2 regions of the Streptomyces sp. NPDC050856 genome follow, and region 1 is predicted to be linked to the other one. Evidence: riboswitches for the same ligand, from Rfam matches in the RefSeq annotation. Region 1 holds a riboswitch; the other holds the start of a gene.

Region 1 (14,098 bases):
CGCGGCGCGGGCGCGGCGGACCAGCTCGGCGTACGCGCCCACGTGGACGCCCGGCGGCAGGCTGCCGCACAGGGCGACCGCGTCGGCACCGGCGAGCAGCGTGCCGTACGCGTCGAGGAACGCCGACCACTCGGCGGGTGTCACGGCCGGTCCCGGTTCGTTGAGCTGGGTGGTGTCGCCGGTGGCGGTGTCGACGACCGCGACGGTACGGCGGGTGGTGCCGCCGATCGGCACCAGCGCGTCGCGCACCGGCAGTGGCGCCAGCAGGCCGCGCAGCACCTCGCCGGCGGGGCCGCCCGCGAACCCGGTCACCACGGTGTCGTGCCCGAGCGCGGCCAGTACCCGGGCGACGTTCAGGCCCTTGCCGCCGGGGCGCTCGATGACGTCGGTGACCCGGTGCGTGGTGTGCGGCACCAGGGCGGGCACCCGGTGGGTGATGTCGAGCGCGGTGTTGAGCGTGACCGTCAGGATCACCCCTGGCACCCCCCGCACGTCCACCGCTCGCTCACGGGAACTGATCATGCCAAACGGAAGGCGGTTGGCCCAGACCCCCGGTGCCGCCGCCCGGCCGCCGTTGGCGCGCACATCACCCCGGGTGGGGCTCGACCACCCATTCACCCTTGCGCATCACACCGGCCAGGGCGAACTCCCCGTCCAGTACCACCAGGTCGGCGTCCTTGCCGGGCTCTAGCGAACCGACCCTGTCGTACAGGCCCAGCAACTTCGCCGGATTGGCGGAAATCGCCCGGACGATCGCCTCGACGGGCAGCCGGTCGACGGTCGCGGCCCGCTGGAAGGCGGTGTCCAGCGTGAGGGTGGAGCCCGCGATGGAGCCGCCCTCCACCAGCCGGGCCACGCCCGCGCGCACCTCCACCGCCAAGGGGCCGAGGTGGTAGGTCCCGTCGCCGAAGCCCGCCGCGTCCATCGCGTCCGTGATGAACGCGACCCGCCCGGACCCGGCGTGACGGAACGCCAGCTCCAGCGCCGCCGGGTGCAGATGCGTACCGTCGTTGATCAGCTCCACGGTCACCCGCTCGTCCTCCAGGAGCGCGGCGATCGGACCCGGCGCGCGGTGGCCGAGGGCGGGCATCGCGTTGAAGAGGTGGGTGGCGACGGTGGCGCCGGCCTCGATCGCCGCCACGGTCTGCTCGTACGTGGCGTCGGTGTGGCCGATCGCCGCGATGACACCGTGCTCGGCCAGCAGCCGCACGGAGTCGAGGCCGCCGGGCAGTTCGGTGGCGAGGGTGACCATCCGGGCCTGGCCGCGCGCCGCGTCGAGCAGCTTGCGCACCTCGGCCGGGTCCGGGTGGCGCAGCAGCGCCTCGCTGTGCGCGCCCTTGCGGCACGGCGAGATGAACGGCCCCTCGAAGTGGACGCCGGCGATGTCGCCCTGTTCGGCCAGCTCGGACAGGAGCCCGGCGCGGTGCGCGAGGAAGTCCATGTCCCCGGTGACGGTGGAGGCGACGACCGTGGTGGTGCCGTGCAGGCGGTGGGTGTGCACGCCCCTGAGGACGTCCTCGACCGTGCCGGAGGTGAAGGACGCTCCACCGCCGCCGTGGTTGTGCATGTCCACGAAGCCGGGCACCACCCAGTGTCCGGACAGGTCCAGCGTGGGGGCGTCGGCCGGGGCGCCGCCGGCGATGCGGCGGCCCTCCACGACCACCCGCCCGCTGTCGACGACCCCGGCCGGCAGCACCACGCGGGCGCCGGCGAGAACCTTGCGATCGGCCATCAGGCGGATACCTCCGAGTCAGCGGTGCGGGCGAACAGGTCCCAGGCGAGCAGACCCGCGCCCAGGCAGCCGGCGGTGTCCCCGAGGGCCGCCGGCACGACGGCGGGCGGCCGCTGGAACGTCACCCGCGCCTCGACGGCGGCCCGCAGGGGCGTGAACAACGTTTCCCCCGCCTCGGCCAGACCGCCACCGATGATGAGGGTCCCGGGGTCCAGCAGGGTGAGCGCGGTGACCAGCCCGTCGGCGAGCGCGTCGACGGCGTCCTGCCACACCCGTACGGCGCGGGGGTCGCCCGACTCGACGGCCTTGGCGCAGTCGGCGGCGTCCGCCACCGGGTCGCCGCTCGCCGCGGCCCACGCACGGCTGACCGCGGCGGCCGACGCGAGGGTCTCCAGGCAGCCGCGCTGCCCGCACCCGCACGCGGGCCCGCCCGGCCGCACGACGATGTGGCCGATCTCGCCCGCGTACCCGTGCGCCCCGGCCTCGATGGTGCCCGCGATGCCGATGGCGCCCGCGATTCCGGTGCCCAGCGGCACGAACAGGAAGCGGTCGGTGCCCCGGCCGGCCCCGACGCGGCCCTCGGCCAGCCCGCCGGAGCGCACGTCGTGGCCGAGCGCGACGGGCAGGCCGTCCAGCCGCTCGCTCAGCAGGGCGCGCAGCGGTACGTCGCGCCAGCCCAGGTTGGCGGCGTACACCGCCATGCCCTCGTCGGGCTCGACCAGCCCGGGCACGGCGACCCCGGCGGCCACGGCGGCGGCGCCGTACCGCTCCAGGCCGTGCGCGTACAGGTCGGCGGCGAAGGCGAGGATCGACTCCACGACGGCCTCGGGCCCCCGCTCCCGGCCGGTCGGCCGCCGCGCCTCGTACAGCAGCGTGCCGTCCGCCGCGACCAGGGCGGCCTTCATCCCGGTGCCGCCCACATCGAGGGCGATGACGTGTTCCACGTACGACAGTGTCGCTCGTGAACCCGTGAAAGGTCTAGTCCACTCGCCCGGGATTGTTGACGCCGCTTACAAATGGCGCGCCGGAGACCCGGACCGGCCCTCCAGGACGACGCTCCGGGTCAGGTTGCGCGGGCGGTCCGGGTCCTGGCCCCGGGCCTCGGCCAGCGTCACCGCGAGCCGCTGCGCCCGGATCAGATCCGCCATCGGGTCGGCAGTCGCGTGGTCGTGGAGCGTGCCGCCCACCCGGGCCACCTCGCCGGCCAGACCCTCCGGGAGTGCGCCGAACACCCACGTCACCCGGCCGGGTCCGGTGATGGCGATGGGGCCGTGGCGGTACTCCATCGCGGGGTACGCCTCGGTCCACGCCCCGGCCGCCTCCCGCATCTTCAGGCCCGCCTCCAGCGCCAGCCCGTAGGCCCATCCCCGCCCCAGGAAGGTCCACTGCTCGGCCTCCAGCACCGCCTCCGGCAGTGGCTCGGTCACCGCAAGCTCCGCGTCCACCGCCGCCTCGGCCACCGGCTTGACGCCCGGGACCTCCCCCAGGCCCGCCCGGAGGAAGGCCAGTGCGGTCGTCGCGAACCGGGTCTGGACCACGGACTCCTCGTCCGCCCAGTCCAGCACCGCCAGCGTGTCCGCCGCGCCGGCCACCGGCGTCCTCGGGTCGGCCGTCAGCGCCAGTGTCGGCACCCGGCCGCGCAGCGCGGTCAGCAGCTCCAGCACCTCGGTGGTCGTTCCGGACCGGGTGATGGCCACCACCCGGTCGTACGCCCGCCCCACCGGGAACTCCGAGGCGGCGAACGCGTCCGTCTCCCCCTGTCCCGCCGCCTCCCGCAGCGCGGCGTAGGCGATCGCCATGAACCAGGAGGTGCCGCACCCGGTCACGGCGACCCGCTCGCCCGGCCGCGGCAGCCCCTCGAAGGCCGCGGCGGCCTCCGCGGCGCGGCGCCAGTCGGCGGGCTGGGTGGCGATCTCTGCTGCGGTACGGGACATGCGCGGCGTCTCCTACGGCGGTGGCGGTGGCGGTGGCGGTGGTGTGCGGTGGGGGTGCGACGGCGGCGTGCTGGGAGAAGAGTTGCCGAAGCGATACCCCTGTGGTGTAGACCTCATCCCCGCCCATGGGAAAATCGCAGTTCGACGTAGACGTAAAGGGTGGGAAGACCTGTGCAGCGCCGCACCATGGGACTGACCGCGGCGGTGGCCGCACTGAGCATGATGGCAACGTTGTCCGCCTGCGGGACCGGGGGATCCGACGAGGTCACGCTCAAGCTGGTCGCCGCCGACTACGGCAGCACCGAGGCCAACACGACCAAGAAGTACTGGGACCGCCTGGCCCGCGCGTACGAGGAGAAGCACTCCGGCGTCACCATCGACGTCCAGGTCCTGTCCTGGAAGGACGTCGACCGGGAGGTCGCCGCGATGGTCGAGCGCGGCGAGGCCCCCGACATGGCGCAGATCGGCGCCTACGCCGACTACGCCAAGCAGGACAAGCTGTACGAGGTCAGCAGCCTCATCTCGGTCCCCACCCAGGCCAACTTCCTGCCCCTGCTCAGCCGCGCCGGCGAGGTCGAGCGGGTGCAGTACGGGATGCCGTTCGCCTCCAGCACCCGGCTGCTCTTCTACAACCAGGACCTCTTCGAGAAGGCCGGTGCCAAGCCGCCGACGACCTGGGACGAGCTCCAGCAGGCCGCGAAGAAGCTCAAGGCCAAGGACGTCGAGTACCCGTTCGCGCTGCCGCTCGGTTCCGAGGAGTCCCAGGCCGAGACGATGATGTGGCTGCTGGCCGGGGGCGGCGGCTACCTCGACGCGACCGGCGCCTCGTACCAGATCGACTCCACCGAGAACGTCAACACCTTCCGGTGGCTCAAGGACCAGCTCGTGGCACCCGGACTGACCGGCCCGGTCGCCCCCGGCAAGCTCGACCGCCAGCAGGCCTTCGACGCCTTCGCGCGTGGCGAGGTCGGCATGCTCAACGGCCACCCGACCCTGATGGACAAGGCCGAGAAGGCCGGGGTGAAGGTCGGCAAGGTGCCGCTGCCGGGCATCAACGGCAAGGCCAAGGCCACCATGGGCGTGGCCGACTGGATGATGGCGTTCAAGCAGAACGGCCACCGCAAGGAGATCGGCCAGTTCCTGGACTTCGTCTACCAGGACAAGAACGTGCTGGCCTTCTCCGAGGAGTACGACATCCTCCCGGTCACGGTCACCGCCAGCTCCGCCATGGCCGACGACCCCAAGCACGTGCCGCTGCGGGCCTTCCTGGAGGCCCTGCCCACCTCCGAGCTGTACCCGGTCGGCAAGACGTCCTGGGCCAAGGTCAGCCAGAGCGTCAAGACCAACATCGGCAGGGCGGTCGAGCCGAACGGCGACCCCGAGGCGGTGCTGGAGCAGATAGGCCGGGAGGCCCGGGACGCGGAGGCGGCCGAGTAACTATGTTGCTCATATGACCGCCGCTTCCGCCGCCGGCCCGCCGTCGCCCGACGCCTCCCCGTCGTCCGGCGGCCCGCCGGCCCCCGCCCCGCTGTCCGACCGGGACCGCGCCGTGCTCGCCGTGGAACGGCGCTCCTGGCCGGGCCCGGGCGCCAAGGAGCGGGTGATCAGGGAGCGACTGGGGCTGTCCCCGACCCGCTACTACCAGTTGCTCAACGCCCTGCTGGACGACCCCAGGGCGCTCGCCCACGACCCGGTCACCGTCAACCGGCTGCGCCGGCTGCGGGCCGAGCGTGAGGCGCGCCGCTGACCCGGCCAGGTGTGCGAGGCCGGACCCGGGGATAGGTTCCCGTCCATGGGCAGCACCTCGAACCCCTCCATGCCGCGTCCGTCCACCCCCGCCGGCCGGGACGGCCTCGCCGCGTTCCTGGCCCGGCCCGGGAAGGCGCTGGTCGCCCTCGACTTCGACGGCACCCTCGCCGACATCGTGCCCGACCCCGAGCGGGCCAGGGCCCACCCCGGCGCCGTACCCGCGCTGGCCGCGCTCGCGCCGCGCGTCGCCTCCGTGGCCGTGATCACCGGGCGCCCGGCCGAGGTCGCCGTACGGTACGGCGGCTTCGCCGGTGTACCGGGCCTGGACCACCTGGTGGTGCTGGGCCACTACGGCGCCGAACGCTGGGACGCCGTCAGCGGTACCGTCCGGGCCGCCCCCGTCCATCCGGGCGTGGCGGCGGTACGGGCCGAACTGCCCGGTTTCCTGGAGCGCGCCGGTGCCCGGCCCGGCACCTGGATCGAGGAGAAGGGCCGCGCGGTCGCCGTCCACACCCGCCGGGCCGAGGACCCCCAGGCCGCCTTCGAGGCGCTGGTGGTCCCGCTCGGTGAGCTGGCCGCCCGTCACGGCCTGGTCCTGGAACCGGGCCGCCTGGTCCTCGAACTGCGCCCCCCGGGCATCGACAAGGGCGTGGCCCTGACCGAGTACGTCCGTGAGACCGGCGCCGAGTCGGTCGTCTTCGCCGGTGACGACCTGGGCGACCTGCCCGCCTTCGCCGCCGTGGACGAGCTCCGCGCCGACGGGGTCCCGGGACTGCTGGTGTGCAGCGGCAGCGCCGAGGTGACGGAGGTCGCCGCCCGGGCCGACCTGCTGGTACCGGGGCCGGCGGGAGTGGTGGACCTCCTCTCGGCGCTGGCGCGGGCGGCGGGCTGAGCGGGCCGGACGGACGACGGGCCGGGCGGCCGCCCAGCTCCGGCGGCCCGGGGGCCGTCCAGCTCCGGCGGCCCGGGCGGCCCGGTCCACCCATGGCGAGGGCCGCCCGGCGCGCCCGCGGTGCCTAGCTTCGGTCGGCGGAGGACCGCTTCTCGGTGCGGTGGTCGTAGTAGGCCCACACCGCGACGGCCGCGGCACCGACCACGACCAGCGCGACCTGACGGACCGTTCCCGACGTGACCAGCGCGACCGGCACCATGGCCAGCATGCCGCCGAGCAGCACCATCCGGCTGGTCAGGTACTGCTGGGGCGACTGGGGCCATTCGCGGTCGTCGAGGTCGCGCAGCGCCTCCTTCGCCGGTCGCGCCGATCCCCGGCGCCGCCGCGCGCGGTACTCCAGCGCGAAACCGACGACCACGTAGAGCGCCAGCGCCCCCAGCATCCAGCCCCACTCGGTGGCGGTGTCCGGTAAGCCTGCCAGGTACATGACTCAATCCTCCCTCTCGTCCGTCCCGGCTGCCCCGACCGGGGCCGGTTCACGCGAGCGGGCGGGAACGGGAAGGGGAACCCGCCGTTCCACCACGGCGGCGGGTCCGGGCGGGAGCTACCCGGCCGCCCGCAGCGCCTCCAGCTGGGCCAGGAACCAGCGGGCCGGCGGGAGGGCCGTGGCCGCCGCCGCCAGGCGCTTGGTGCGGTCCGCGCGCTCCGCGGCGGGCATCGTCAGGGCCTGGTGCAGCGCCGCCGCCGTACCCGTCACGTCGTAGGGGTTCACCGTCAGCGCGTCGTCGCCCAGCTCCTCGTGGGCGCCCGCCTCACGGGACAGCACCAGGGCGCAGCCCGCGTCGGAGACCACCGGGACCTCCTTGGCGACCAGGTTCATGCCGTCCCGGATCGGGTTGACCAGGGCCACGTCGGCCAGCCGGTAGGCGGCCAGCGAACGCGCGAAGTCGTCCTTGACGTGCAGCAGCACCGGCGTCCAGTCCGCCGTGCCGTACTCGGCGTTGATCTCCTCGGCCACCCGCGACACCTCGGCCGTGTACTCCCGGTACACCGCCAGGTCCTGCCGGGAGGGGTACGCGAACGCGATGTGGACCACCCGACCCCGCCACTCCGGGTGCTCCGCGAGCAGCGCGCGGTACGCCAGCAGACCGCGCACGATGTTCTTCGACAGCTCCGTGCGGTCCACCCGGATGATCGTCCGGCGGTCGCCGACCTGCTCCCGCAGCGTCGCCATCCGCTCGTCCACGTCCGCCCGCCGGGAGCGCTCACGCAGGAAGTCCGCGTCGGCGCCCAGCCCGTGCACACCGACCTCCGTGGTGCCCGTGCCGCCCACGATCCGCTCGCAGCAGCCGGTGAACGCGTCCGCCCACCGCCGGGTCAGGAAGCCCAGCCGGTCCGCCCCCAGCATCCCGCGCAGCAGTTCCTCCGCCACGTCGTCCGGCAGCATCCGGAAGTAGTCCACCGGAGCCCACGGGGTGTGCGAGAAGTGACCGATCCGCAGGTCGGGACGGAGCTCGCGCAGCATGCCCGGCGCCAGCGCCAGGTGGTAGTCCTGGACGACCACCGTCGCGCCCGGAGCCGCCTCCGCCGCCAGCGCCTCGGCGAACGCCCGGTTGTAGACGCGGTAGGCGTCCCACTGGCGCCGGAACTCCGCGTCGAAGACCGGCTCCAGCGGCGTCTGGTACAGCATGTGGTGCACGAACCAGAGCACCGAGTTCGCGATGCCGTTGTACGCGTCGTGGTGGGTGCCCGCGTCGATGTCGAGCATCCGCACGCCCGGCTCCGAGATCCCGCGCCGTACCGCCTCCCGGTCGCCGTCGCTCAGTGCCGCGCACACCCACAGCGCTCCGGCGTCCGGCCCGATCGCCGAGAGTCCCGAGACCAGGCCGCCACCGCCGCGCCGGGGGTCGAGTGTGCCGTCCTCCCCCGGTACGTAGCTGACGGGACCGCGATTGGAGGCGACGAGAATCTGGGCTGCCATGGAGACGAACCTAGCCCGTACCCGAAACGCTCAAACGTACGGCTCTCAGGCCGCCCGCCGGCGCCGCGCGTACTCGGCCACCTCCGCCATCGGCGGCCGTTCCTCGGTGTCCACGGCATGGGTGCGCGGCACGAACCCCTCCGCGCCCCGGTCGAACTGGGTCAGCCGGGGCCGCACCTGGTGCCCCCGCTCCAACCGGAGCTGCGCCGTCCGGTAGATCGCCGCCGCCATCCGCCCCAGCGCCCGGTCGTCCTGGTGCCGGTGCAGCCGCACCCCCACGTCCACCTGCGCCAGCGCGTCCAGGCCCACCAGGTCCAGCGCGTCCACCAGCAGCCCCAGCTCCACGCCGTAGCCGACCGGGAAGGGCAGCCGCTCCAGCAGCGAGCGCCGCGCCGCGTACTCACCGCCCAGCGGCTGGACGAACCCGGCCAGCCTCGGCCAGTGCAGGTTGAGCAGCGGCCGCGCCACCAGCTCGGTGACCCTCCCGCCCTGGGCCCCGGCGCCCGGCGCGCCCGCCGCCTCCGGGGAGCTCAGCGGCCGGTCGTACATCGCCTTCACGAACCGCACGTCCGGGTCGGTCAGCAGCGGACCGACGATCCCGGTGACGAAGTCCGCCGAGAACTCCCGCAGGTCGGCGTCGACGAAGCAGACGATGTCGCCACCGGTCACCAGCAGCGACCGCCACAGCACCTCGCCCTTCCCCGGCACCGCGGGTATCCGGGGCAGTATCGCGTCCCGGTGCTCCACCCGCGCCCCGGCCGCGGCGGCGACCTCGGCCGTGCGGTCCGTGGAACCGGAGTCCACGACGACCAGCTCGTCCACCAGCGGCACCGCGCCGGACATCAGTTCGCGGCGGACGACGGAGACGATCCCGCCGACCGTCGCCTCCTCGTTCAGGGCGGGGAGCACCACACTGACCGTGGTGCCGCCCGCCCGCTTGGCGGCGAGCAACCGGTCGAGCGGACGGTCCGCCACCGACCAGGACCGCCGGGCCAGCCAGCGCTCCACCTCATCCAGCACGTGATCTCCATCTCGCGGATCGGACGACCATCTCGGCCGCCCAGGGGTTCGGTTACAGTCTTGAGCAACGCGGACGGCCCTCGCATGTCGGGGTCCCGCTGACAACCACATACCGCTCATCCAGAGGGGCAGAGGGAAACGGCCCGTTGAAGCCCCGGCAACCCTCCAGTCGGCACTCGCAGATCTCGCGCGAGGCCCCGGCTAGGGAAGGTGCCAAATCCGTCTCATGGCGAAGTGCGCCATGAGGAAGATGAGGAGAAAGGGCCTCGCCTCCATGGCTGTACAGACTGTCGCCACCGCCAAGAACGTCGACCTCGGTCCCGCCGCCGCCCTCTCGTGCCGCGAATGCGGAGAGCGTTTCGAACTCGGTCCCATTTTCGCCTGTGAGCTGTGTTTCGGGCCGCTCGAAATCGCCTACGACCTGCCGGCCGGCGACCCCGAGGCCCTGCGCGCGCGGATCGAGGCGGGCCCCGCGAACATCTGGCGCTACGCCCCGCTGCTGCCCGTCCCCGCCGATGTCGCGGACAGGCCCAACCTGAACCCCGGCTGGACCAAGCTGGTCAAGGCCGACAACCTCGCCCGCGAGCTGGGCGTCGAGCCGGGCAGGCTCTTCGTCAAGGACGACTCGGGCAACCCCACCCACTCCTTCAAGGACCGGGTCGTGGCCCAGGCCCTGGAGGCCGCCCGCGCCTTCGGATTCACCACCCTGTCGTGTTCCTCCACCGGCAACCTGGCCGGCGCGGTCGGCGCCGCCGCCGCCCGGGCCGGTTTCCGCTCCTGCGTGTTCATCCCGCACGACCTGGAGCAGGGCAAGGTCGTCATGGCCGCGGTGTACGGCGGCGACCTCGTCGGCATCGAGGGCAACTACGACGACGTCAACCGCTTCTGCTCGGAGCTCATCGGCGACCCGCTCGGCGAGGGCTGGGGCTTCGTCAACGTCAACCTGCGCCCGTACTACGCCGAGGGTTCCAAGACGCTCGCGTACGAGATCTGCGAGCAGCTCGGCTGGCGGCTGCCCGACCAGCTGGTCGTCCCGATCGCGTCCGGCTCGCAGCTCACGAAGATCGACAAGGGACTCCAGGAACTCATCCGGCTCGGCCTGGTCGAGGACCGGCCGTACAAGATCTTCGGCGCCCAGGCCCAGGGCTGCTCGCCGGTGTCCACCGCCTTCAAGGCCGGCCACGACGTGGTCCGCCCGCAGAAGCCGGACACCATCGCCAAGTCGCTGGCCATCGGCAACCCGGCCGACGGCCCGTACGTCCTGGACATCGCCCGCCGCACCGGCGGCGCGGTGGAGGACGTGGACGACGAGCGGATCGTGGACGCCATCAAGCTGCTCGCCCGCACCGAGGGGATCTTCGCCGAGACGGCCGGCGGGGTGACCGTGGGTGTGACCAGGAAGCTCATCGAGAACGGTCTGCTCGACCCGGCGCTGACGACGGTCGTCCTCAACACCGGCGACGGCCTGAAGACCCTGGACGCCGTGGCCCCGACCACCGGGCCGACCGCGACGATCCGCCCCAGCCTGGACGCGTTCCGCGACGCCGGACTGGCCCACTGAGCCTCCGGCTCCCCGGCTAGCGGGCCGTCCGCCCGCCCGCCGCCGGCCGCCCGCCCACGGCCGAGTCCTGTCGAGATCACCCCGAAAGGCAGCACCCATGAGCGTCAAGGTCCGCATCCCCACCATCCTCCGCACGTACACGGGGGGCCAGGCAGAGGTCACGGCGGAGGGCGCGACCCTCGCCGAGGTCATCGAGTCGCTGGAGAAGAACCACCCCGGTATCGCCGCCCGCGTCCTGGACGACCAGGGCAAGCTGCGCCGGTTCGTGAATGTGTACGTCAATGACGACGACGTCCGCTTCGAGGGCGGCCTCGCCGCCGCCACCCCGGACGGCGCCGGCGTGTCGATCATTCCGGCGGTCGCCGGCGGCTGACGGCCCCGGCAGAACAATTGCCCCCTCCGTCCACACAAGCGGAGGGGGAAATTCTCCATGGTTGAGCGCGGTAGAGTTGGGGAAGCCGCCACCGCCGATCATGCCGCTCGCATATGAGCCCGCAGCCGGTGGCGACAAGATGCAGTCAAAGTAGCCGCACAGAATGCGCCATATCTGCGCCGCGCCCGGCCCGACTTGCCCGGGAATCCTGTGGATTCAACCGTGATTTCCGTTCACGCGCGCTCGGAATTCTCGTCCGATTGACCTGTTGCAGACGGCAGTTGGACAGATACATTCAGCGGCGGTCGACGCGTTCCGGCGCACGCTCCCACCTGTCAGGGGAGCGAGGTCTGACCCGGGTCCGCGAAGTGCGGTCCTGTGCAAGGGCCAGTAATAGGGGAGTTAGGCATGGCTCAGGGCACCGTCAAGTGGTTCAACGCGGAGAAGGGGTACGGCTTCATCGCGGTCGACGGTGGTGCGGATGTTTTCGTCCACTACAGCGCGATCCAGATGGACGGCTACCGCACCCTGGAGGAGGGGCAGCGGGTCGAGTTCGAGATCTCGCAGGGCCAGAAGGGTCCGCAGGCGGACATGGTCAAGCTCGCCGCCGGCTGACCACGGCGCGTTCGGCCACGACCGCACCAGCGGAGTCGAGGGGCCCGTATCCCGCACTGGGATACGGGCCCCTCGCGCGTGGCAGGCGCTTGCACTCTCCGGGGTCGAGTGCTAATCATTGGCGTTAGCACTCGCAGAGTGAGAGTGACAACGAAGGACCGAGTCGGTGAGGCCGACAGGCCAGGTGGGGCAAGGAACCACCAGGTGTGTGGGCCGTCCGTCGCGGGCGCCAGCGCGGTCCGGAGAAATCCACCCCAGTCCGGGAGGACCACTTCACATGGCCAAGATCATCGCGTTCGACGAGGAGGCACGGCGCGGTCTCGAGCGCGGGATGAACCAGCTCGCCGACGCCGTCAAGGTCACCCTTGGCCCCAAGGGTCGCAACGTCGTCCTCGAGAAGAAGTGGGGCGCCCCCACGATCACCAACGATGGTGTTTCCATCGCCAAGGAGATCGAGCTCGAGGACCCGTACGAGAAGATCGGCGCCGAGCTGGTCAAGGAAGTCGCCAAGAAGACGGACGACGTCGCCGGCGACGGTACGACCACCGCGACCGTTCTCGCCCAGGCGCTGGTCCGCGAGGGACTGCGCAACGTCGCCGCCGGCGCCAACCCGATGGCGCTGAAGCGCGGCATCGAGAAGGCCGTCGAGGCCGTCTCCGGCGCGCTGCTGGAGCAGGCCAAGGACGTGGAGACCAAGGAGCAGATCGCCTCCACGGCCTCCATCTCCGCCGCCGACACGCAGATCGGTGAGCTCATCGCCGAGGCGATGGACAAGGTCGGCAAGGAAGGCGTCATCACCGTCGAGGAGTCCCAGACCTTCGGTCTGGAGCTGGAGCTCACCGAGGGTATGCGCTTCGACAAGGGCTACATCTCGGCGTACTTCGCCACCGACATGGAGCGTATGGAGGCGTCGCTCGACGACCCGTACATCCTGATCGTCAACTCCAAGATCTCCTCGGTGAAGGACCTGCTCCCGCTGCTGGAGAAGGTCATGCAGTCCGGCAAGCCGCTGCTGATCATCGCCGAGGACGTCGAGGGCGAGGCCCTGTCGACCCTGGTCGTCAACAAGATCCGTGGCACCTTCAAGTCCGTCGCCGTCAAGGCCCCGGGCTTCGGCGACCGCCGCAAGGCCATGCTGAACGACATCGCCATCCTCACCGGTGGCCAGGTCATCTCCGAGGAGGTCGGCCTCAAGCTGGAGAACGCCGGCCTGGACCTGCTGGGCCGCGCCCGCAAGGTCGTCATCACCAAGGACGAGACGACCATCGTCGACGGTGCCGGTGACAGCGACCAGGTCGCGGGCCGCGTCAACCAGATCCGCGCCGAGATCGAGCAGTCCGACTCGGACTACGACCGCGAGAAGCTCCAGGAGCGTCTGGCGAAGCTGGCCGGCGGCGTCGCCGTCATCAAGGCCGGTGCCGCCACCGAGGTCGAGCTCAAGGAGCGCAAGCACCGCATCGAGGACGCGGTGCGCAACGCCAAGGCCGCCGTCGAGGAGGGCATCGTCGCCGGTGGTGGCGTGGCTCTCATCCAGGCGTCCAGCGTCTTCGAGAAGCTGGAGCTCGAGGGTGACGAGGCGACCGGCGCCAACGCCGTGAAGCTCGCCCTGGAGGCCCCGCTCAAGCAGATCGCCGTCAACGGTGGTCTCGAGGGTGGCGTCATCGTGGAGAAGGTCCGCAACCTGCCCGTCGGCCACGGCCTGAACGCCGCGACCGGTGAGTACGTGGACATGATCGCCGAGGGCATCATCGACCCGGCGAAGGTCACGCGCTCCGCGCTGCAGAACGCCGCCTCCATCGCGGCGCTGTTCCTCACCACCGAGGCCGTCATCGCCGACAAGCCGGAGAAGGCCGCCGCGGCCGCTCCGGGCGGCATGCCGGGCGGTGACATGGACTTCTGATCCTCCCGGATCGGACACGTCCTTCTCGTTCGAGACGAGACCGAGGGCGGCACCCCTTCTCCCAGGGGTGCCGCCCTCGGGCGTTGTCGCGGGGCCCGCCCGGCCGCCGTGCCGGCGGCCTCACCGGGGGCGACGGGACGCGACATGGCAGCGGTGGAACGGAGACGCGAGGTGACCGCACCCAGCGAGCCGGGCCGCTCCTCGAGCGGCGTGCCGGCCGTCGCCGTGCTCGCCCTCCGTGTGCTCGGGCCGGCCCTGGCCTCCTGTTCGGCGGAGGGGGACGGTGCCGCCGGGCGCCGCGAAGTGCCGTACCGGGACGAGGGCGACACCGGCGACCGTCA
Region 2 (14,098 bases), on a different contig from region 1:
CGGCCGCGCCGAACCACACCGACGCACAGCCGTGCTCGCGCAGCAGTCCGGCCGCGCGGGCGGTCACTCGGGGCGTGGGGAGCAGCATTGTCGTCCGGTCGCGGACAACCCGGAAGGGCTGTTCCGCGTCAAACAGTGCGGTCGCCTCGGCGCCCTCACGGCCGCGCTTCCAGGTGGAGGCGTAGACCACCACCTGTTCCGGATCGAGTCTGAGCGCAATGTTGTGCAGAAACGCCTGAATACCGCCGGGTCTGGGCGGAAAGTCGTTGGTTACGATCAAGGTCTTGTGCATCGTCACCGACAGTACCGAACGGCCCTGCACCACCGCTCACGCACGGTCCCGCCCGGCACCACCGCCCCCGATCACCCACACACCCGGACGAGGTAGGCATGAAGGGCCCCAGCGGCACCCGGCTCCCGATCGCCATATGGATCCTGACCAGGACCGCACTGCTGCTCTGCGTCTTCAAGGTGTTCCGCCTGCCCGGGCCGGACGTCACCACCGACATCTCGGTGATCTACCAGGGCTGGTACGACGTGCTGAGAACCGGCACCTACCCGCTGGACGACGTCACCTGGCAGTACCCGCCGGCCGCCGCGCTCGCCATCCTCTCCCCCCTCCTGCTGCCGTTCCTCGACTACGCCTCCGCGTTCTACCTGCTGGCCTTCGTCTGTGACGCGCTCGTCTTCGGCCTGCTGCTGTACGCCGGACGGCGCCCCGGCAAGACGCTCTCCGGCTCCTGGGTGTGGATCGCGGGCGTCCCCCTCCTCGGCCCGACCGCGTACGCCCGCTACGACCTGATGGTCACCGCCGTCGCCGTCGCCGCGCTGCTGGCCGGGGTGCGCCACCCCCGGCTGCTCGGGGCGCTGGCCGGCTTCGGGGCGATGCTGAAGGTGTGGCCGGTCCTGCTGCTCGCCGGCACCCGGCGCGGACGCGCCACCCTCCGCTCGTGGACCACCGCGGCGGGCTCGGGCGCGGCGGTGCTCCTGCTCTGCGCGGCCGCCGCACCCGGCGCCCTGGCCTTCCTCACCTTCCAGCGCGACCGCGGCACCGAGGTCGAGTCGCTGGGCTCCCTCGTCTTCCACGTCGCCCGCCACTTCGGCTGGGACGGACAGGTGCTCCTCAACTACGGATCCGTCGAGTTCCTCGGCCCGTACGTCCCGATGGTCAGCGCCGCCGCCCTCACCCTCACCGTCGCCGCCTTCGGCTGGCTCCTGCTGTGGCGGATACGGGCCCGCGAGTTCCGGACCACCACCCTGTGCGACGCGGCCTTCGTCGCCGTACTGCTGTTCACCACCACCAGCCGGGTCATCAGCCCCCAGTACATGCTGTGGCTGGTCGGCCTGGCCGCCGTCTGCCTGGTGTTCCGGGACAGCCCGATGCGGCGGCCGGCCTGGCTGGTCGTCGCCGCGACCGGCGTGACCCTGCTGGAGTTCCCCATCTGGTTCTCGCACGTGGTGGACAGCGACCCCCTGGGCCTGCTGCTGCTGACCGTACGCAACGGCCTGCTCGTCGCGGCCACGATCACCGCCGGCCGCCGGCTGTGGCACCGGACGGTCACCGAACCACGCCTGCGCGAACACGCCAGGGTCCCGGCCCAGGGCGGCCACGACCGCGAACTGGTTTCCTGAATCGCGCTCCGTGGACCCTCGGTCCGCCGGGCCCCGGTTCAGCCGAGCCGCTCGCGGAGGTGGGCCCGCCAGGCCAGGGTGAAGCTCTCCGGCGTGGTGTCCAGCACGTCGCGCAGGGCCTTCTCCACCGAGCCGGGGCCTCTGCCCCGCTCCCCCACCGCCCGGTAGAACGCGGTCAGTTCCGCCTCGCCCCACCGCTCGGCGATCAGCGCGCAGGCCAGCCAGGCTTCCTCGTAGGCCCGGGACAGGGTGGCCTGGTCACCGGTGAGGGCGAAGTCCTGGTCGCCGGGCAGCTCGGCGGGCAGGTCGCCGGCGCGGACCGCGTCGCGCAGCCGGGGGGCCAGTCGCGCCGGGTCGCCGCCCGTACCGCGGTGGGCCACCCAGTCGGCGAAGCCCTCGGAGAGCCACAGGGGCGTGGCCCCGGAGGTGTGCGCCCGGGTCGCCACGTGGGCCGTCTCGTGGGTGAGCACGAACGCCCGGCCCGCCTCACCCAGCTCCTGGTAGGCCTCCGGGTTGACGATCACCCGGTCCGCCGGGGCGTCCGCACCGCCCCCGGCCCGGCCGGTCGTCACCGCGGCGACCCCCCGGTAACCGGCCGCCGGCGCCCCCAGCAGCGCGCCCATGGCGTCCAGCGACGCCGGGACCAGCACCACCAGGCGTCCGGCCCACGGCTCGGGCCAGGCCTCCGACACGGCGGGCACCGACCGGTCCGCGACCGCCGCGACGGACCGCAGCCGGTCCCGGTCGTGGCCCACGCCCAGGACCAGGCTCCGCCGGCCGCGCACCACGTCGAGGCGGCCCTGCTCCCAGAGCTGCGGCGCGGCGCCCTCGGCGGGGCGGTCGGCGGTCACGTGCCAGCGACCGTCCCGTTCCTCCGCCTCCATGGCCCGCTCGGCGGTCACCGCGCCGTCGTCGTGACCGGCGAAGCGGTAGCGGAGCTCGGCGCGCACCCGGGCCCGGTCGCCGTCCCGTCGCACCCGGACGATCCGGTAGGACCAGGAGCTCAGCGGCAGGCCGTCGGGGCCGTCGGCCAGGACCGCGGCGGCCCTGCGGTCCAGTGCCGCCTGGATCGCGCGCGTGGCGGTGGCGTCCGGGGGTGCCTGCGGAACCGTACAGCCGGAGAGGGAGGACAGGGCGAGGCAGAGCGCCACCACCGCATGTCTCCGACCCGCCGCCATCCTCCAGATCGTACGGTCAGACCCGGGTGACGGCCGTGACCGGCATCATGCCGACCGGGTCGTAGCGGACCGGGGCGCCGGGGTAGGGCGCGTGGACGACCTGCCCGTCACCCATGTACATGCCCACGTGACTGGCGTCGGAGCGGTAGGTGACCAGGTCGCCGGGGCGGGCCTCGGAGAGCGGGACGTGCCGTCCGGCGTCGCGCTGGGCCTGCGAGGTGCGCGGCAGACCGACACCCGCCTGTGCGTACGACCACTGCATCAGGCCCGAGCAGTCGAAGGAGTCCGGGCCGTTGGCACCCCACACATAGGGGCGGCCGACCGCCGAGCGCGCGGCCCGTACCGCCACGGCCGCCCGCCCGGACGCCGCCTCACCCGCCAGGGACGGCAGCGACGGCTCGTCGCGGCCCGAGCGGGAGGCCCGCTCGTGGGCGGTGCGCTCCTGGGCCGGCAGGGCGTTCAGCAGCGCCCGGGCCTCGGCGAGCTTGCGCTCGACCATGCGCTTGTGCCGGGCCACCACGGCCCAGCTGCGCTCCAGTTCGGCGAGGGTACGGGTGGCCTCGGTGCGCTCCTGGGACAGCCGGCGCTGGGCCTGCCGCAGTTCCCGCAGGGCACTGGCCTGGCGCTCGCTGATCCGGTCGAGCGCCGCCGCCTTGTCCAGGTAGGTGTCGGGGTCCTCCGAGAGCAGCAGCGCCAGTGCCGGGTCCATGCCGCCCGAGCGGTACTGGGCCCCGGCCACCGAGCCGAGCGCGCCGCGCATCCGGTTGATGCGCTCCTGCCCCCGGGCCACGCTGTCCTGCGCCCGCTCCACCCGCCGGCGCAGCAGGTCGGTGCGCTCGTCCGCCTCGTTGAAGCCCTCGGTGGCCTTCTCGGCCTCCGCGTACAGCCGGTCGACCTGGGCCCGGGTGGCCTCCACCGGGCCCGCGGGGTCGGCGGCGGCCGGGGCGGCGCCGAGTGCCGCGGCGGCGGTGGCCGCCGCCGCGGAGAGGACAGTGACGGTCGTGCCCCGGGTGAGCCCCGGGAACGAGGATGACGAGGACCGGCGGTGGGACGCCACGAACCGCGCTCCCTTCAGCTGTACGCGGGTGTTGCGCGGCAGACAGTAGCCGGATGACTACGCTCCGGACAAAGGCCGCGCGGGCCTCGAACAGCGGCGCCCCGCCGGGGACCACAGGTCACCGACGGGGCGGGGCGTCAACTCAGGTGGGAAAACTTCGTCCGTTCGGGGACGCTTACGGGCGCGTCAGACGCGCACGCCGAACTGGAAGTCGCCCAGGTACCCGATCGCCTCGTAGCGCACGAAGGCACCCGGGTAGGGAGCGTGCAGCACCTGGCCGTTGCCCGCGTACAGGCCCACGTGCGACAGGTTGCTGAAGAAGACCAGGTCGCCCGGCTTGAGCTCGCCGCGGCCGATCCGCACGCCGTCGTGCTGCTGGGTGTAGGTGGTGCGCGTGATGCTCACCCCGGCCTGGCGGTAGGCCCACTGGGTCAGCCCCGAGCAGTCGTACGAGTTGGGGCCCTCGGCACCCGAGACGTAGGGCTTGCCGACCTGGGTGTCGGCGGCCGCCAGGGCGGCGGCGCCACGCTGGGAGGCCGGGACCTCCTTGGTGAGCTCGACCCGCTCGCTGGCGGCCCGGCTGGCGCGCTGCTCCTCCTGCTGGATCTTGGCGCGCTCCTCGGCGGTCAGCGTGTTGAGCAGCTTCTGCGCCTCGGCGAGCTTGCCCTGGAACGCCTTCTTCCGCTCGCCGAGCGTCTTGCGGACGTCCTCGAGGTCGGCCAGCTTCGCGGTGGCCTCGGCGCGCTGCTGGGCGAGCGTGCGCTGCTTGCCCTGGATGGCCTCCAGCGCCTCGGTCTGCTTGGCGCTCAACTGGTCGACGGCGGAGGCCTTGTCGAGGTAGGTGTCGGGGTCGGAGGAGAGGAAGAGCTGCAGGGAGGGGTCCATGCCGCCGGAGCGGTACTGGGCGCTGGCGACCGAACCGATGCTGTCGCGCAGGGTGTTGAGCTCCTCCTGCCCACGGGCGACCTTGTCCTGGAGGGCCTCGGCCTCCTTCTGGAGCTTGGTCTGCTGCTCCTTGGCGCCGTTGTACTCCTCCGTGGCCTTCTCGGCCTCGTGGTACAGCTTGTCGACCTTGGCCTTGACCTCGCTCTTGCTCGGCTTCGGGTCGGCCTGAGCGGTCTGGGAGGTGAGCGCGACGGCCGCGGCGGCGGTCGCGGTGAGCACGGTCACGCGAGCGCGGCTCGGCTGCTTGGGACGACGGTGGGACGCCACGAAGGCGAGCTCCTTCTTCCTCAGCCGCCTACCGGGCTGTGGGGACCGGTGGCCCCGGCTCCGCGCGTCACATCCGGCCCCCGTGTGGGGGCACCTCCCGCGCGACGCCACGGGCAAGGGTCCGAACTGCACGGAATAGGCGGTTCCTTCGCTGCCGCCCCGGATGGGCGATCAACTGCGCGAAGGGTCGAGGCCTAAACCTAGTGACCATCTTGAGATCAGTTCAAATCCTCATGCGAAAAATCTCGCGCGGACGTCATTTTCCTCGTCGGCGTTCCACGCTGGGTCATGGGCACTTGACGTTGGGTTCCCCGAGCCGGTGCCGAATCCGGGCATCACGCCCGAGAGTTACGAGACGCGCGAAAGGCGCTTCAGCAGCAATGCGGACGCGACGGGCCTGGCGCCCGACTTCGCGACCCCGTCGGCGACCTCACGGTCGGTGGAGACCACCACCACCGGCCGGCCCGGCGGCTCCGCCCGCACCAACTGGCGGATCAGCTCGTCGGCGGTCACGCCGGGCTTGGAGAACAGCACCCGCACCCCGCGCGGCGGCGCCAGCAGCACGGGCGCCGCCAGCTCCGCGCCGTCGAAGACACAGGTGACCTCGGCGCCCGTCCGGGCCGCCAGCGACGACAGGCCGCCCAGCAGCCGGAGCCGCTGCTTCTCCAGCGGCATCGTCGGATAGCCGGTCTTGGTGACGTTGTAGCCGTCCACCAGCAGATGCACCTGGGGCAGCGCGAGCAGCTGGTCGAGGAGCGCCGGGTCGGTCTCGGACAGCGCCCGGGCCGCGATGTCCTTGGGCGACATCCGGCCCGGCTCGACCGCCTCGACGGTGTCCGCCGGGTGCAGGGACGCGGGCGGCAGCGCCAGCTCGCGGCGCAGGCCCTGGGCCGACTCCAGCACGGTGTCCAGCAGCAGCCGCAGCCGCATGTCCTCCACCGAGCGGCCCTCCCTGGCCGCCCGGCGGCTCGCCTCCAGGGCGGCCTCCGTCTCGCCGAGGCGGGCCTTGAGGCGGCGCGACTCGCTCTCGGCCGCGGAGACCCGGGCGGCGGCCTCGGCCCTGATCGTGTCGATGTCGGCCTGCGTACGGCGCAGCGCCGCGTCGCCGCGCTTGACGTCGCTCTGGGCGCTGCGCAGCTTGCGCTGAAGCGATTCCGCGTCCTTGCGGGCCGCCTCCAACTCGGCGCGCAGCCGCTCGGTCTCGGTACGCGTCTGCGCGCGGGCCTCGGCGAGCTCGGCCCGCAGCCGCTCCACCTCGCGCCGGCCGGCCTCGTCGGCGCGCTCGGCGTCCACGCGCTGGGCCTCCTCGCCGGCCGCGGCGACCAGCTTGACCCAGCCCGGCGGGCGCAGGACGTAGGCGGCCGCGGCGACGTCGAGCGGGTCGGCGGCGGCGGGCGGCGAGCCGGCCTCCAGGGCGGCGGCCAGCTCGGGCTGGGCCTCCTTGAACCGTTCGCCGATCCGCTGCCGGAAAACCGGGTCGCCCTCCAGCGCGGCGGCCATCGCGTTGCCCGCGAACTTGGCCCGGCGGGTCGGGGTGAACCGGGCGTACTGCCGCAACTGGGCGGGCAGTTCCCCGACGGTCAGCCCACCGAAGGCGTCCGAGACGAGGGCGACGACCCTGCGCCGTACCCCCTCGGGCAGCGGGCGGTCGAGCGCCTCGCCGGCGTCACCGGCCGCACCGGCCGGCTCAGCGCCGCTCGCGGGCTGCTCCACGTCCGTCACCCCACTACCCGTCTACCGTCCGTCGTCCCGGCGGGCCGCTCCCTTCAGGAAGCGGCGTCCGGCCTGTCCACCAGCTCGATCTGGTCCACCGCGTTGCACCAGCGGCAGCGCACCGACTCGATGGTCTCACTGACCACCTCGCGCTCCTCGACCTTGGGCTCACCGGCCAGGTCGAGGTGGACGTACTCGACGACCTTGGAGGAACGGGTCACGTCGAACCGCGTCAGGTTCCCGCAGAGCGTGCAGCGCCAGCGGGTCCGGGCGGTCGGCAGGGGAACCGTCGTCATCGTGCCGTCCTCTTTCCTCCACGGGTCGTGCGCCTCGTGTGCCCGTAACCCTACGGCCTCGCGGGTACCCCGTGTCGCGGCGAGGCACCCTGTCCGGCTCGGTGCCCGTACGTCATGATCTGTCCATGGTCGACTGGCGGGGACCGGCGGTGACGTACGGCGTGATCGGCGCGTGCTGTGTGATCTTCCTGATCAGCCCGGTGTCGGGGCTGAACCCGCGGTACGGCACCGGCGACGCGCTGCTCGCCGCCCAGAGCGGGTACTTCCGGCACTGGGGCGTCATCCCCGCCGAACTGCTCAGCGGCTCCCCAAACGCGCTGCTCACCCCGCTCACCGCCCTCTTCGTGAGCGGCAGTTGGCTGCATCTGCTCGGCAACATGCTCTTCCTCTACGTCTTCGGGGCGATGGCCGAGGAGCGGATGGGGCACACCGAGTTCGCCCTCTTCTACGTCGGCTGCGGCTGCCTCGCCCTGATCGCGTACGCGGCGGCGCACGCGACGTCCGAACAGACCCTGGTCGGGGCGTCGGGGGCGATCTCCGGGGTGCTCGGCGCGTTCCTCTTCCTCTTCCCCAAGGCCCGGGTCACCAGCCTGTTCCCGTTCCTGTTCTTCCTGCCGCTGCGGTTCCCCGCCTGGATCGTGCTGGTCTTCTGGTTCGTCCTGCAGTGGCTCGCCGCCCGGAACGCCGGCACCGGGCCGGGCGTCGCGTACCTGGCCCACGTGGTGGGCTTCGCCCTGGGCTTCCTCTACGCCTGGGGACGGTTCCGGCGGGGGACTAGAGTGAAGGTCCAGCCAGCGGCCACCGAGGGAGAAGGACAGCCGTGATCAGCGCGATCGTGCTCATCAAGACCAGCGTGGACCGCATCCCGGAGATCGCGGAGTCGATCGCCGCCCTGGACAGCGTCAGCGAGGTCTTCTCCGTCACCGGTACGTACGACCTGATCGCCATGGTGCGGGTGGCCCGGCACGACGACCTGGCGGACGTCATCCCCGGCCGGATCAGCAAGATCCCGGGCGTCCTGGGGACGGACACGCACGTGGCGTTCCGCACGTACTCCCAGCACGACCTGGACGCGGCGTTCGCGATCGGCCTCGACGCGTAACGCCGGCCCCGGCCCGCGACCGGCCCTCCGGACGGACCCGGCCGGCACGCGCCGACCCGGTGATCACCGGGTGGGGTGCCCCGGACGGCCGGACGCCGCGCGGCGAGGTCCCCGGTACGGTCGCGCGCCGCGCCCGGCAGGCGGGCGTCCCGGTCCTCCCCCTCGCGGGGACCCCGGGCGGCGGCGCGGACCTGGCGGGTCCGGACGCCTACGAGTCGATCACGCCCGGCCCGCTGCCACTGCCTGAGCGCCCGGAGCGTGCACCCGGTCCAGGGCCCGGCTCCCGGACCCGGGTCCGCCCCGGGCGGAAAGGGCCCGGCTCCCTGGGGGCCTCCTAGCCGCGGTCGGGCACGCAGCGCCCGTCCTCCGTACGGTAGTTCCAGCGAGCCCCGTCCCGGACCAGTTCCCGCACGGCCCGGACGAACCGCTCGACGTGCTCGTCCGGCGTCCCCGCCCCGAAGCTGACCCGGATGGCGTTGAGCGCGGCGGGCCCCCCGTCCGGGGCGCCGCACTCACCCACACCCCCGGGGTCGCCGCCGAGCAGGGTGCGCACCAGCGGGTGGGCGCAGAACAGCCCGTCCCGCACCCCGATCCCGTACTCGGCGGACAGCGCCGCCGCGAAGTGCGAGCTGTTCCAGCCCTCGACGACGAAGGAGATGACCCCGACGCGCGGGGCGTCGTCGCCGAACAGCGACAGCACCCGCACTTCGGGCACCCCGGCCAGGCCCGCGCGGACCGTGGCGATCAGCTCCCGCTCGCGGGCCACCAGCCGGTCGAACCCGGCCTCGGTCAGCGCCTTGCAGGCGGAGGCGATCGCGTACACGCCGATGACGTTGGGCGAACCGGCCTCGTGGCGGGCCGCGGTGGTGTGCCACTCCACGTCCACCCCGCCGTCGGCGCGCCGTGCGACCTGCCGGGAGGCACCGCCGCCGGCCAGGTACGGCTCGGCGTCCTGGAGCCAGTCGGCCCGTCCGGCGAGGACGCCGGAGCCGAACGGCGCGTAGAGCTTGTGCCCGGAGAAGGCGACCCAGTCGACGTCCAGGTCGCGCACCGAGACGGGGTGGTGCGGGGCGAGCTGCGCGGCGTCCAGCACGATCCGCGCGCCGTGCGCGTGGGCGGTGGCGGCGAGTTCGCGCACCGGCCACAGCTCGCCGGTCACGTTGGAGGCGCCGGTGACGCAGACCAGGGCGGGGCCGTGGCCGTCGCGGCCGGCCAGTGCCCGCTCCAGGGTGTCGACGGCCTGTGCCGGTGTGCGGGGCGCGTCCAGGTAGGTCACGCGCGCGTCCCTCCCCCCGCGCCCGGTGGCGCCGGGGGACGACACCCAGGGCAGCAGCGCGGCGTGGTGCTCGGTCTCGAAGACGAAGACCTGGCAGCCGGCCGGCAGGGTGGCGGCCAGCAGGTTCAGCGAGTCGGTGGTGGACCGGGTGAACACCACCTGGTCGTCCGGGCGGCAGTCGAGGAACTCCGCCACGGCCGCGCGGCTGTTCTCGAACAGGTCGGTGGAGAGCTGCGAGAGGTACCCGGCGCCGCGGTGCACGCTGCCGTAGTACGGCGCGTAGGCGGCCACGTCGTCCCACACCCGCTGGAGCGCGGGCGCGCTCGCCGCGTAGTCGAGCGCGGCGTAGGTGACCTCTCCCCCGGTCACCAGCGGCACGGTGACGTCTCGCCCCAGAACGGGCAGAGGGGCACATACGGACTGGTCGGCGGCAACACTGGAAACGGACACGGCGAACTCCCGTACAAGGCAGGCGAAACCGTCGCGTCAACGCGTCACGGCATGGCGGACGCGGCGTCGACGGAAGGAAAAGGGGGCGCGAAAAAGGGGCTTGTCAGCCCTATCGCATTCGCTTGCTCACGAGACTGCTCCCTTGAGGACCAGGACCCCAGGGTCTGCAGGGGTCCGCGCTTGCCGCGGACCTCGCTGCCCACGGCCTGGTCTTCACCCGGGGCACCCCGCCACGGACGGAGGGTTGCCGGACAGCGGGCCGGGGCCGTAGTCGCTGTCACTCATGACCTGCCGAGAAGTTATGCCAATGATCGATCCCGCGCAACCCGTGTCCGGATGACGGGACACGGCGGGGGGCCCGGCCGGAGCCGGACCCCCGCGGTCCTCGCCGGTGCGCCGGCACCACCGGAGGCCCGTGTACGCGAAGGCCCTTGAGCCGGTGCGCCCGGGCGGCCCGCGCCGGGCGGGCCGGCGGCTCAGGCGTTGCTGGCCGCGACCCAGCGCTCCAGCACGGCCAGGGCCGCCCCCGAGTCGATCGACTCGGCCGCCCTGGCCATACCCGCCCGCAACTGCTCGGCCAGCGGCGCGTCCGCGGGCTCCAGGGCCACCAGCGCCGCCGCCGAGTTGAGCAGCACGGCGTCCCGCACCGGACCGGTCTCGCCACCCAGCAGCCTGCGGGCCACATCGGCGTTGTACGACGCGTCCGCGCCCCTCAGCGCCTCCACCGGCACCGGCTCGATGCCCACGTCGCGCGGGTCGAAGGCCTCCTCGCGCACCGCCCCGTCCCGTACCACCCACACCCGGGAGGTGGCCGTGGTGGTCAGCTCGTCCAGGCCGTCGTCGCCCCGGAAGACCAGCGCCGACGAGCCGCGCTCGGCCAGCACCCCGGCGAGGATGGGCGCCATCCGCGCGTCCGCGACACCGGTCGCCTGGGCGCGCACCCGGGCGGGGTTGGTGAGCGGGCCGAGGAAGTTGAAGGTGGTGCGGATGCCCAGCTCCTTGCGGGCCGCCGCCACATGGCGCAGCGCCGGGTGGAACTTCACCGCGAAGCAGAAGGTGATGCCCGCCTCCCGGGCGACCTCCGCGACCCGCTCGGGCGTCAGCTCCAGGTTGACGCCGAGCTTCTCCAGCACGTCGGAGGCGCCGGAGGCGGACGAGGCGGCGCGGTTGCCGTGCTTGACGACCCTGGCGCCCGCACCGGCGACGACGATCGACGACATGGTGGAGATGTTGACGGTCCTGGCGCCGTCGCCACCCGTGCCGACGATGTCCACGGTCGGCCCGGGCACGTCGATCACCCTGGCGTGCGCGTACATGGTCCGGACCAGGCCGGCGATCTCCTCCACGGTCTCGCCCTTGGCCCGCAGCGCCACGGCGAACCCGGCGATCTGCGCGTTGGTGGCCTCGCCCCGCAGTATCCGCTCCATCGCCCACGCCGTGTCGTCGGCGCTCTGGTCGCGCCCCTCCAGCAGGCCGTTCAGCACCGCGGGCCAGGAGCGGCCCGCCGTGTCAGGTCCTCCAGCGGGTTGCACAGCGCTCATGGTCGCTCCTGGTGTCCATCCGTACAGGGATGAGCCCACCCTATCGACCCGCGAGGACGGCGAAGAGCCCCGTCCAGCCGATGGACGGGGCTCCCGCTGTGGCGATTCCCAGGTGTCGCGCTGCCGGCGATCAGTGGTGGCCGTGGCCGCTGCTGATCTCCTTGTACTCCTCGGCGGTGGCCTTGGGGATCTGGTTCCCGTCGCCGAAGTAGCCCTTGCTGAGCTTCGCGCGGAGCTTCTGCGAGCGCGAGAGCTTGCGCTCGACGCCGTTCTCGTCGACCGACGGGCCGATCTCGGCGGGCGTGTACTGCTCGTGCGCGGTGAGCGCGAACCGCTGGGCCTGGCTGAGCGGCTCGTGGATCTCGACGAACTCACCGTGCGGCAGCCGCTTGATGATGCCCGTCTCACGTCCGTGCAGGACCTTGTCGCGGTCCCGCCGCTGCAGGCCCAGGCAGATCCGCTTGGTGACGACGAACGCGATGACCGGTCCGACGAAGAAGGAGATCCGGACGAACCAGGTGATGGCGTTGATCGACATGTGGAAGTGGGTGGCGAAGATGTCATTGCCACCACCGACCAGCATGATCATGTAGCCGGTCACCCAGGCCACGCCCAGGGCGGTCCGGGTCGGCGCGTTGCGCGGCCGGTCCAGCAGGTGGTGCTCCCGCTTGTCGCCGGTGATCCACGACTCGATGAACGGGTAGACCGCGATCGCGGCGAGCATCAGGCCGAAGACCACCAGCGGGATGAACACGCCCAGGACCAGCGTGTGGCCCCACAGGTTGATCTCCCAGCCGGGCATCACCCGGATGAGACCCTCGGCGAAGCCCATGTACCAGTCGGGCTGGGCGCCGGTGGACACCTGGTCCGGGCGGTAGGGGCCCATGGTCCAGATCGGGTTGATGGTGAAGGCGCCGGCGATGACCGCGATGACACCGAAGACCAGGAAGAAGAAGCCTCCGGCCTTGGCCATGTAGACCGGCAGCAGCGGCATGCCGACGACGTTCTTGTTCGTCCGGCCGGGGCCGGGGAACTGCGTGTGCTTGTGGTAGAAGACCAGGATCAGGTGCGCCACCACGAGGCCGAGCATGATGCCCGGCAGCAGCAGGATGTGGATCGAGTAGAACCGGGCCACCATGTCGTGGCCGGGGAACTCCCCGCCGAACAGGAACATCGAGATGTACGTGCCGACGACCGGCATGGACAGGATCGCGCCCTGCGTGAAGCGGACACCGGTGCCGGAGAGCAGGTCGTCCGGGAGCGAGTAGCCGGTGAAGCCGGTGAACATGCCCAGGACGAGCAGCAGGAAGCCGAACAGCCAGTTGACCTCGCGCGGCTTGCGGAAGGCGCCGGTGAAGAAGACGCGCATCATGTGCACGAACATGCCGGCGAGGAAGACGACGGCCGCCCAGTGGTGGATCTGCCGGATCAGCAGACCGCCGCGGACGTCGAAGCTGATGTCCAGGGTCGAGGCGTAGGCCTCGGTCATCCGGATGCCCTGCATCGGCACGTACGAGCCGTGGTACTCGATCTCGTTCATGCTCGGGTGGAAGAACAGCGTCAGGTACACACCCGTGAGGATGATGATGATGAAGCTGTAGAGGCAGATCTCACCCAGCATGAAGGACCAGTGGTCCGGGAAGATCTTCCGCATGTTGGCCTTGGCCAGCGAGTAGATCCCCAGCCGGCCGTCGGCCCAGTCGGCGACCCGCTCGCCGGCGGGGGCCTTCCGATTACTGTCTGTTGCGGTCGTGGTGCTCATCCGCGCTCCCAGAATGCAGGGCCGACGGGCTCGGGGAAGTCGCCGAGCGCCTCGAGGAAGCCCTTGTCATTCACGCCGATCCGCAGCTGCGGAAGGGCGTGGCCGGCCGGGCCGAAGATGACGCGGGCACCGTCGGAGAGGTCGAAGGTGGACTGGTGGCACGGGCAGAGGACGTGGTGGGTCTGCTGCTCGTACAGGGAGATCGGGCAGCCCACGTGGGTGCAGATCTTGGAGAAGGCCACGATGCCGTCGTGCGACCACTCGAGCTCGCGCTTGTCCTTGATGTCCTCCGGCTGGATCCGGACGATCATCAGGGCATCCTTGGCGATCTTGTTGTTGAAGTCGTGGTCGCTCTCCTCCAGGCCCTCGGGCATGGCGAAGGTGAGCGAGCCCACGGCGACGTCCTCGGGACGCAGCGGCTCATTGGTGTTCATGTTGATGAGCTGCTTGCCCTTGGCCCACGACGTGTGGAAGAGCTTCTTCTCCGGCAGCGGGCCCAGCTCGCGCAGGAGCACCACGCCGGAGAGCGGCACCATGGCCAGCGCGCCGAACATGGTGTTGCGGATGAGCTTGCGCCGGCCGAGCGCGGACTCCTTGGCGCCCTCCGCGAAGTCGGCCATGACCTTGGCCTTGACGTCCGGCGCCGCCTCGATGGCGTGCCGGTCGTCGGCGACCTCCACGTCGGACATCAGGGTGCGGGCCCAGTGGACCGCGCCCGCGCCGATGCAGAAGAGCGCGATGCCCAGCGTCAGACCCAGCGAGAGGTTGGTCGCGCTGACGTGGCCGAGCGGCCAGACGTAGACGATCTTCTCCACCGGGAAGATCACGAACGAGGCGATGAAGGCCACCGTGGCCAGCATCGACGTCGTGAACAGCAGG

The links. A riboswitch is a leader RNA that binds a small molecule or an ion and turns the genes downstream of it on or off. The one in region 1 is predicted to bind S-adenosylmethionine.
Region 2: another riboswitch for S-adenosylmethionine. It lies ahead of AB0H53_RS17480 (aminotransferase class V-fold PLP-dependent enzyme); the one in region 1 lies ahead of thrC (threonine synthase).

What each region holds. Positions count from the first base shown of each region.
Region 1 covers NZ_JBFAGV010000013.1:58,457-72,554, reverse strand. The annotation lists gene AB0H53_RS14720 (1-phosphofructokinase family hexose kinase) at 1-474, opposite strand, end outside; gene nagA (N-acetylglucosamine-6-phosphate deacetylase) at 587-1,732, opposite strand; gene AB0H53_RS14710 (ROK family protein) at 1,732-2,676, opposite strand; gene AB0H53_RS14705 (sugar isomerase) at 2,743-3,666, opposite strand; gene AB0H53_RS14700 (extracellular solute-binding protein) at 3,853-5,103, shown strand; gene AB0H53_RS14695 (DUF3263 domain-containing protein) at 5,117-5,413, shown strand; gene otsB (trehalose-phosphatase) at 5,459-6,307, shown strand; gene AB0H53_RS14685 (hypothetical protein) at 6,432-6,794, opposite strand; gene AB0H53_RS14680 (trehalose-6-phosphate synthase) at 6,912-8,288, opposite strand; gene AB0H53_RS14675 (glucosyl-3-phosphoglycerate synthase) at 8,334-9,308, opposite strand; SAM riboswitch class I at 9,422-9,565, shown strand; gene thrC (threonine synthase) at 9,559-10,869, shown strand; gene AB0H53_RS14665 (MoaD/ThiS family protein) at 10,967-11,242, shown strand; gene AB0H53_RS14660 (cold-shock protein) at 11,651-11,857, shown strand; gene groL (chaperonin GroEL) at 12,135-13,757, shown strand; gene AB0H53_RS14650 (hypothetical protein) at 13,929-14,098, shown strand, end outside.
Region 2 covers NZ_JBFAGV010000017.1:58,816-72,913, reverse strand. The annotation lists gene AB0H53_RS17530 (glycosyltransferase family 4 protein) at 1-292, opposite strand, end outside; gene AB0H53_RS17525 (glycosyltransferase family 87 protein) at 391-1,632, shown strand; gene AB0H53_RS17520 (hypothetical protein) at 1,671-2,810, opposite strand; gene AB0H53_RS17515 (NlpC/P60 family protein) at 2,827-3,867, opposite strand; gene AB0H53_RS17510 (NlpC/P60 family protein) at 4,054-5,079, opposite strand; gene AB0H53_RS17505 (NYN domain-containing protein) at 5,428-6,792, opposite strand; gene AB0H53_RS17500 (hypothetical protein) at 6,846-7,088, opposite strand; gene AB0H53_RS17495 (rhomboid family intramembrane serine protease) at 7,214-7,912, shown strand; gene AB0H53_RS17490 (Lrp/AsnC ligand binding domain-containing protein) at 7,909-8,190, shown strand; partial or broken gene AB0H53_RS17485 (glycerate kinase) at 8,247-8,528, shown strand; gene AB0H53_RS17480 (aminotransferase class V-fold PLP-dependent enzyme) at 8,525-9,916, opposite strand; SAM riboswitch class IV at 10,088-10,205, opposite strand; gene trpD (anthranilate phosphoribosyltransferase) at 10,393-11,457, opposite strand; gene AB0H53_RS17470 (cytochrome bc complex cytochrome b subunit) at 11,588-13,219, opposite strand; gene AB0H53_RS17465 (Rieske 2Fe-2S domain-containing protein) at 13,216-14,098, opposite strand, start outside.